2 regions of the Brevibacillus sp. Leaf182 genome follow, and region 2 is predicted to be linked to the other one. Evidence: riboswitches for the same ligand, from Rfam matches in the RefSeq annotation. Region 2 holds a riboswitch; the other holds the start of a gene.
The links. Region 2 has a riboswitch for FMN ahead of ribD (bifunctional diaminohydroxyphosphoribosylaminopyrimidine deaminase/5-amino-6-(5-phosphoribosylamino)uracil reductase RibD). Riboswitches for the same ligand answer to the same signal wherever they lie in the genome.

Region 1: linked by a shared signal. The riboswitch ahead of ASG16_RS10490 (ECF transporter S component) and the one ahead of ribD (bifunctional diaminohydroxyphosphoribosylaminopyrimidine deaminase/5-amino-6-(5-phosphoribosylamino)uracil reductase RibD) in region 2 are both predicted to bind FMN.

Annotation. Positions count from the first base shown of each region.
Region 1 is NZ_LMPN02000020.1:10,491-14,849, reverse strand. Features, by position in the region: gene ASG16_RS10500 (ABC transporter permease) at 1-431, shown strand, start outside; gene ASG16_RS10495 (ABC transporter permease) at 440-1,237, shown strand; FMN riboswitch at 1,565-1,719, shown strand; gene ASG16_RS10490 (ECF transporter S component) at 1,954-2,565, shown strand; gene proS (proline--tRNA ligase) at 2,879-4,345, shown strand.
Region 2 is NZ_LMPN02000018.1:42,391-46,749, forward strand. Features, by position in the region: gene ASG16_RS07970 (bifunctional 3,4-dihydroxy-2-butanone-4-phosphate synthase/GTP cyclohydrolase II) at 1-15, opposite strand, end outside; gene ASG16_RS07975 (riboflavin synthase) at 32-688, opposite strand; gene ribD (bifunctional diaminohydroxyphosphoribosylaminopyrimidine deaminase/5-amino-6-(5-phosphoribosylamino)uracil reductase RibD) at 708-1,814, opposite strand; FMN riboswitch at 1,950-2,094, opposite strand; FMN riboswitch at 2,207-2,354, opposite strand; gene ASG16_RS07985 (HAD family hydrolase) at 2,422-3,090, opposite strand; gene ASG16_RS07990 (YdbC family protein) at 3,087-3,629, opposite strand; gene ASG16_RS07995 (hypothetical protein) at 3,715-4,359, opposite strand, start outside.

The DNA of each region.
Region 1 (4,359 bases), on a different contig from region 2:
CAGGGATATTCCTTATCAGCCTAATCATTCCGTTCAGCTTCCCGGCGACAGCGACTGGATGGGGGCTGTATTTGATCAGCTTGATGTGTGCGTTTTTGATCAATACACAAATTAATCTGGTAACAGGCTTGCTGACTTTCTTCTTGTTCCGAAACGATGGCATGATGCGAGCCAAGCGAGTCGTGGTGGATCTGTTGTCTGGTCTCGTGCTGCCGATCAGCTTTTTCCCGGGATGGGCGCAAACGGCAATGGGGTATCTTCCATTTCAGGCGGTCAACTATTATCCGAGCCTGATCTTCACAGGTGCGATTACAACGGAACGTTCCTGGGAATTGATCGGTTTTCAGGTCATCTGGATGTTTGTCATACTGGTTCCCATCTTGGTGATGTGGCGTCTTGCCCGCAACAAGCTGGTTGTGCAAGGAGGGTAGAGTAGAGCATGCAAAACATGAAACATATTTTCAGTATCTTTGCCGACTACCTGAGCCAGTACTTCAAGACGAGACTTGCCTATCGAACGGATTTTCTCGGGGATTTTGTGTCCAATCTGGTTTCTGAGCTGATCAATCTCATCTTTATTATTGTCGTGTTCACGCATGTTCCGCTGATGGGGGATTGGACGCGTGACGAGATTATCTTTATCTATGGTTTCTTTTTGGTTCCATACGCGTTGTTCTCGATGTTCTTCGGTTTTTGGGACTTCAACGAACGGTATATTATCCGAGGCGAGATGGATCGCATCCTGACGAGACCGATTCACAATCTGGCACAGGTGTGTCTCGAGTCGATTGCGCCAGACCGCATTTTTGGAGTCATAACCGGGATCATCATCATGGGGTATGCTGCCATTCAACTCGATTTGTCGTTTTACTGGTACGACGTGTTCATCTTTATCGGGCTCTCGATCAGCGGGGCATTGATTTACGGTGGCGTGTATACCGCGATTGCTGCGGTTAGCTTCTTTTCCGACTCGCGGACAGGGATTGCCCCGATGATTTACAACATCCAGCAATATGGGCGCTATCCGGTAGACGTGTACAACAAGGCTATACGCTTTGTGCTCACCTACGTGCTGCCGTTTGCCTTCGTAGGTGTTTATCCGGCGGCATACTTTTTGCGCAAGGAAGTCTGGTACACATATGCGGCAATGACGCCGGTAGTGGCTGTTATTTTCTTCGGGATTGGGCTGTTAGTCTGGAACTGGGGAGTCACGAAGTATCGGGGAGCGGGGTCTTGATGATTTATAATCCGAAGTCGTTGTGGTAATATTGGATGTAACGAGATCGAAAAGCATAAGGTAAAAAAAGACCGTCCCGGCGGCAACCGGAACGGTCGGTACAATAGGCGCTTCCCCTAAAGGGGGCGGCTCAATACTATGTTGTGAAATAGACCGCAGAGCTGTCAACTCAAGGGCGGTCTATTTCTTTTTGGTCAAGGTAACAACCAAGCCGAAGACCAATATCCCTACTAAACAAATCGGAAAAATAAACAAGAAGTGTCGCTTTGGCAGTTTCCTCTATTGTCAAATCAAAAAACAGCAGTATAATATGCTGTATACAACTACACATTCCTTCGGGGCAGGGTGAAATTCCCGACCGGCGGTGATCATGCTTTGTGCATGTTAAGCCCGCGAGCCTCCCGAGCTGTAAGTAGCGACGGAGTGCAGGATCTGGTGTGATTCCAGAGCCGACAGTACAGTCTGGATGGGAGAAGGATGACGACAGTACGTTTATCACACGTGCTTGTTTGCCTGTGCAAACGGGATGAGAACATAGAGGCCAGCCCTCTTGTTTCTTGTACCTTTTATTTGCGCACGGTTTTGTCATACGCTTGCAAATGCCCTGTGGAACTTATAGCCACAGGGTTTATTCTGTTTGTGTAACAAGACGTGTGAGCTTACAACGACTGTTGCCATTCCTCAAGAAGGAGTAGAAAAATGAGGAGATGGTAAACATGAAAGAAACAGCGCTGCATTCTTCGCGCACACGTGCAACCCAAAAGCTGGTGACGATTCCCATGCTGGCGGCCGTTGCATTTATTTTGCAGTATCTCGAGGTTCCCGTACCGCTCATGCCAAGCTTTTTAAAGCTCGACTTCAGTACACTCCCCGCATTAATTGGGGGACTCATGTACGGACCAGTAGCTGGTGTTATTATCGAGGTTCTGAAAAATACACTGCACATGCTCTTTAAAAATACAGACGGTCTGTTGATCGGTGAGCTCGCAAACGTTGTAGCAGGATCAAGCTTTATTTTTGCGGCTGTCTACATGCAGCGTCTCGGTCAAGGCAAAAAAGGCTTCCTGACTGGTCTCGCTCTGGGAACGATTTTGATGACGATTGTCATGGCTATTGCAAATGCTTATGTGCTGTTGCCTGCGTACGCTGTGCTTTATCAAATGCCGATTGAACAGCTCTTGACCATGTTCAATGCGACAAGTATCTGGTCATTGGTTCTGTACGGAATCGTCCCGTTCAATCTCTTCAAAGGTGTTATGATTTCAGTGGTCGCGTATCCGATCTACGTGAAGCTCGGCTCGAGAATCGCTGCGCGTACCAACAATTGACAACCACGATGTGACTCGCTAATATGTTTAGGTAATAGATAGTCACAAAAGGCTATGAAAGGACCCGCAGCTATTCCCCCGTGACAGAGAGTCGGCCCTAGTCTGGAAGGCTGATACGTAAAGGATACCTGCACCCCATCCTGAAGCTGCTGGTGAAGAGCTAAGCCGGATGCCCACCGTTATCGGGTTATCGAGAGGACTATGGCGTCTGCTGTAGTCAATCAGGGTGGTACCGCGGAAGTTAATCCTCCGTCCCTTTTTGGGATGGGGGATTTTTTGCATTTTACGTAAGAACAAAAAGGAGCGTAGACGGATGAAAGAGGACAAAGCGTTTGTAAAAGAAATTACACCGCAATCGGAGGATTTTTCGCGTTGGTACATCGATGCCATTAAAAAGGCGGATTTGATGGACTACACACCGGTACGCGGCTGCATCGTGTTTAAGCCAGATGGCTTTGAACTATGGGAGCGAATTCAAGAGGCGATGAATAAGCGCTTCAAGGAGACAGGGCATCGCAATGCCTATTTCCCGATGCTGATCCCCGAGTCCTTCTTTCAAAAAGAAAAAGAGCATATCGAGGGCTTCAATCCGGAGCTGCCTTGGGTAACAGAGGCTGGGGGAGAGCCGCTAGAGGAAAAGCTCGCGCTACGTCCAACCTCCGAGACGATCATCGGACATATGTACAGCCAATGGATTCAAAGCTACCGTGACCTACCTGTATTAATCAACCAATGGGCAAACGTTTTTCGTTGGGAAAAGCGGACGATGCCGTTCTTGCGGACATCAGAATTTCTCTGGCAGGAAGGCCACACGGCGCATGCGACAGAGGAGGAAGCTCGTCAGGAAACGATGCAAATGCTGGAGATTTATCGAGAGGTCGTCGAGCAGGAGCTGGCTATTCCGGTTTGGAAGGGACAAAAAACACCGAGTGAACGCTTTGCTGGTGCTGTTGACACGTATTCCATTGAAGCGATGATGAAGGATGGCAAAGCAGTGCAAGCGGGCACCTCACACTATTTGGGCGATAAATTCGCGCGCGGCTTTGAAATCAAGTTTTTGGATCGTGACAATCAGTTCAAGTACGTTCACACCACATCATGGGGAACCTCTACGCGACTGATTGGTTCAATGATCATGGTGCATGGCGATGACCGCGGTCTAGTGTTGCCGCCTCGCATGGCTCCGACACAGGTTATCATGATTCCAGTCGGTCCGATGAAGCTGCGAGAGAAAGTAATGGAGGCGTTTGATCCTCTCTTTGACGAGATCAAGGCCGCAGGAGTGCGTGTCCGTGCTGATCTTCGGGAAGAAACACCAGGCTGGAAGTTCAATGAGTGGGAAATGCGCGGGGTTCCTCTGCGTCTGGAGCTCGGCCCGCGTGACGTGGAAAATGGTCAAGTAATTCTGGCTCGTCGTGATACAGGGGAGAAGGTGACGGTTTCACTTGAAGGTATCGCGCAGACAGTTGTTCAACTGTTGGAAGAGATTCAGCAAAATATGTTCCAAAAAGCACTAGCCTTCCGTGATGAAAACTCACATTTGGGGATTGATACACTGGAGCAGCTATCCGCTCATATTGCCAAAAACGAGAGCGACAATAAAACGAGTGGATGGGTGTTAGCTGGCTGGTGTGGGGATGATGCTTGTGAATCGAAGATCAAAGAGGAAACTAAGTTCACCTCTCGCAACATCCCGTTTGAGCCTCCTGTAAAAAAGAAAGTCTGCATTTGCTGCGGCAAAGAGTCACAGCATAGCGTCTGGTTCGGTCGGGCTTATTAATCAAACAAAGGGTG
Region 2 (4,359 bases):
TATGCGATGAAACATACTTTCTCCCTCCTACTCACGCGAAGCCATTTTCCTGCAAAAAGGCTAGACTGAGCCCGCCAGATTTTTCTGTACCGCCATGATTTTGATACCCTAACAAACGCTCCACATATTTGCCGATGACATCTGTTTCGAGATTCACCAAGTCCCCAGGTCGTCTGTCTGCAAGACTCGTATTCGCCAGCGTATGCGGAATGATCGAAACGGTAAAACCGTTATCGTTTACGTCCACCACGGTGAGACTGATGCCATCTATGCAAATCGATCCTCGGGCAATGACGTACTTCAACAACTGCGGTTTGGCCTCAATCCGAAACACGACTGCATTCGCATTCACCTCTCGTGAAGCAACTATTCCGGTCCCGTCTATATGTCCGGAGACGATATGCCCGCCAAAACGGTCCCCCAGCCGCATTGCTCTCTCCAGATTCACTCGCTGTCCGCTTCGTAATTTCCGCAAGCTCGTCTTGTTCATTGTCTCTGGCATCACATCGACGCTAAACTGACGATTCGTATAAGAAGTAACCGTAAGGCAAATGCCATTGACCGAGATACTGTCCCCGAGCTTCACCCCTTCGAGTACCTGCTGAGCGCGGATGACCAGTCGACTCGCCTGCTCGTTCCCTTGAATTGCTTCCAACACGCCCAATTCTTCGACCAGTCCCGTGAACATGCTCTCTCCTCCTCACTTGCTACGCCTGTTTCTCCCATTGTGGGTACCCGATGATCTGTACATCACCTTTCCCCATCGGAGTGATCGTGACATTTGTCAACGGTATCGCTTCTCCCATCGTCGCAAAGCCTTGACCACCGAATGGCGAAGGCGCGCCGCTTCCCCCGATCAGCTTTAGTGCGATATGGCTCACGACCTTTTGAATCGCTCTCGCCTGCAAAAAGGAGCCGTTTACTTCTTGCCCGCCTTCCACAAGCAACGAGGTAATCCCCAGCTCTCCCAACGTACGCAGCACCTTTTCCACGCGAATGGGTGCATCCGTTGTGATGACCTTTACACCTCTTGCCGCAAGCAGCTCCTGCTTTTCCCTTGGGGCTGCATCTGTCGTAAAGATCCACGTCTTCGCATCTGCATTCTGGACGACACGGGCATCCAGCGGCGTACGTAAATGACTGTCCAAAATCACGCGAACTGGCTGGCTTCCAAAACGCTGCTCTTCCTGGCGCGCCGTCAACAGCGGGTCATCCGCGAGAATCGTCCCAACCCCAACGAGGATGGCATCGTGCTGCCTGCGCAGTTCATGCACCTCTGCCCGAGCCTCTGCTCCAGTAATCCACCGACTGTGTCCCGTGAACGAAGCGATTTTCCCGTCCAATGTACTGGCCATCTTTACCGTCACAAATGGACGTCTGGTCTGGATGTAATGGAAAAAGACTTCATTGAGCGCCCTCGCTTCTTCTTCTCTCACGCCCACAGCTACTTCCAGCCCTGCTGCCCGTAGCATCTCGATTCCTCTTCCTGCCACCAGTGGATTCGGGTCGAGCGTCGCTACAACGACACGACGTACACCGGCTGCGATCAACGCCTCTGCACACGGCGGTGTTTTTCCGTAGTGACTGCAAGGCTCCAGCGTCACGTACGCGGTCGCACCTTGCGCTTTTTCCCCAGCCATCCGCAGTGCGTGTACCTCAGCATGGGGTTCTCCTGCCCGCAGATGGGCTCCCATTCCCACGATGGTTCCATCCTTCACAATCACAGCTCCGACCATGGGATTCGGGCTGGTTTGGCCTCGTGCCGATCGTGCCATTTCCAGCGCCAGATCCATGTACTTGCTGTCCTGTTCCATACCGCACTCCTTTCTGTTCCATCATTCCAGCCAAGCACAACGCAAAAAGCCCTTGAAACCTCAAAACGTTTCAGGGCATAGGGAAAGAAGCCTTACCTCATCCGTTTTTTCACAAAAAAACAAATGAAGAAAGCACAAAATCTTCTTCCATCCGGACTGTACCGTCGGCTCTGGGTTTTCACCAGATCAGTCGCTGTAAGTGTGGTCAGCGAGTCGCGGGCTCAGACGTGCGTACGCCATTACCGCCGGTCAGGAATTTCACCTTGCCCTGAAGATTGTCGCTATGAAGTTTTATAAAAATAAAAACGCCCATGAATATTATGCTCAGGGCGTTCAGAAAGAAGCCTAGCTTCTACTGTTTTTTTGAAAAAAACAGCGAAATAGGCCGTTCCAAATACCTTCTCCCATCCGGACTGTACCGTCGGCCTTGGATTTGCACCAAGTCAGTCGCTATCAACTGCTACGATAGCGAGTCGCGGGCTCAGACGTGCGTTCGTCATTACCGCCGGTCGGGAATTGCACCCTACCCTGAAGGCTGGTATTCAGTTACGCAAAGTATAGCATATTTTTCACTATTGTCTGTAATCATTTATGGGAGAAGTGCACTTTACCTTTGCTCGCACTCTTCGAGGACGGTCAGGAGTTCTTTCAAATCACTTATGTACGCCTTTGGCACAACACCATTTTGCTCCATGTCCTGCTCGTTCCCTTGATAGGCAATAAAAGCGACTTGTCCGTCGCAGGCCGCCTTTCCATCGATCCAGGAATCCCCGATCATCGTCCAAGCTGAAACAGGCCAATCCGGCTTGCGGCTGCGAATATAGTGAATGCCCGATGGTGATGGCTTCAAGGTCGTCATTTGTTCGCGAGCTACGATTTCGTCAAAGTAGGGAGCGATTCCCGTCCCGTTCAAAGCCTCCTCTGCCGCGGCGTAGGCGTTGTTGGTCAGGATATACAAATAGTAGTTCTCTTTCAAGCGATCCAGCACTTCCACCGCATGCTTCTCCAATACAGCTCCATGCATGCCTTCCTTCTCAATCGCGGTTACTGCTTCCCACATAGCTTGTTCCAATTCACTCGTCATCTGCTCCGATTTTCTGCCAATCTCAATGAGCTGTGATGCGGTATACTTCTCCCACTCAAGTGTTGGAGAAACGATCCCATTATCCACCCATAGCTGAAAAATGGCCCTCTTCATCTCGGCAAAGTTGATCCTGGATTGCAATAAGGTGTTGTCCATATCGAAAATAATGCCTTTTGTATAGGATTTACTCATTTGTGGTCTCCTTTTTTAACAACTCGCCATGTCTGTTCTAGAGCAACGGTGTAGGCTTGAGCGTCGCCCGTCGGTGCGAGCTGATCATTATTCCACAAAGTCGCCGCTATATATTGCTGGCTATCCTTCAGGCTTTGTCCAACGATCCCTCCCGGCTCTGCCCCAGCTTTTGCGAGTACGTTGTTTTCGCTTCCACAGACTACGCGAAGAACTTGAGCGCTCTCTAGTCCATCCAGCAACTGACGATCGTCGCTGTCTGTGAGCTTCGAGAAAAGCTGTACAGAAATGGCTTCATATGTCTGGCTCTGCCCTGTCTGATGAAAAATAGGATCGTGATCCTTCTCCATGAAAGATTGATAGTGCTCTCTACTCTCCCAAACAGTAAGAATACAAGCTTCCAACGGCTGATGCTGATTCCACCCTCCGACTTGTCCCAGAAAGCCTTTTATGTCCTCTAATGATCTCCATTTCGCTTGGGCATGGGAAAACGATTGCTTCTGATTTTCTGTTACTTTACATGTAATCCATTTGATCAGCATTTCCAAGCCTCCTACGATCTTTTACAAAAAAGGAAGAGCGACAGTTCTACACTGTCGCTCTTCTCCACACACTACGGATTTTCCTTTATTGTTCCTTTTTCTTCGGGCTAGGAAACAATGCAGAAGTAACAGGGGGTAAAGAATTTGCTGCATCAATAAATTTCTGCTTGGCTACATTACCTGAAACAACAATTATCTTTTCAGTATCAAAGTAATACAAGTAGTTATTATTCAGATGATCCTTACCTATATATGCTTCGTTCCCATTTTTTAATAAGACCGTTTCTCGATCAGAACTGGGTGTAAACGAAAAGCGTTTATATACAGTAATCGTAACGATCTCTTTTTCGTTTGCAAACACCCAAGCATTCACTTCTTTTTCTGGAATATTCATTTTTGTTGCATTGAACTTTTCGAAAGGTAATTGTAAACCCTCTTTATCTGTAAACTCTGTATTCCCCAACAACCTTACAAGCCCATAAACTCCCCAATTAGATGAGGGATTATGTTCATACAAAAAAACCGCAAAATTGTTTTTCCCCTCTGGAGAACGTAAAGCCACTATACTCTTTTGTCCAAGGGTCGTTTCGAAAATGACAGAATCCTTCTTAGGAAATTCTGTAGTTCCATCTTTAAACCCAACCTCGTATTGATGGACGACAGCTTCAGAAGGAGAAGAGACATTTTGAGGTGGATCAACAACCTTTACCCACTCCACTTCTTTTAATGC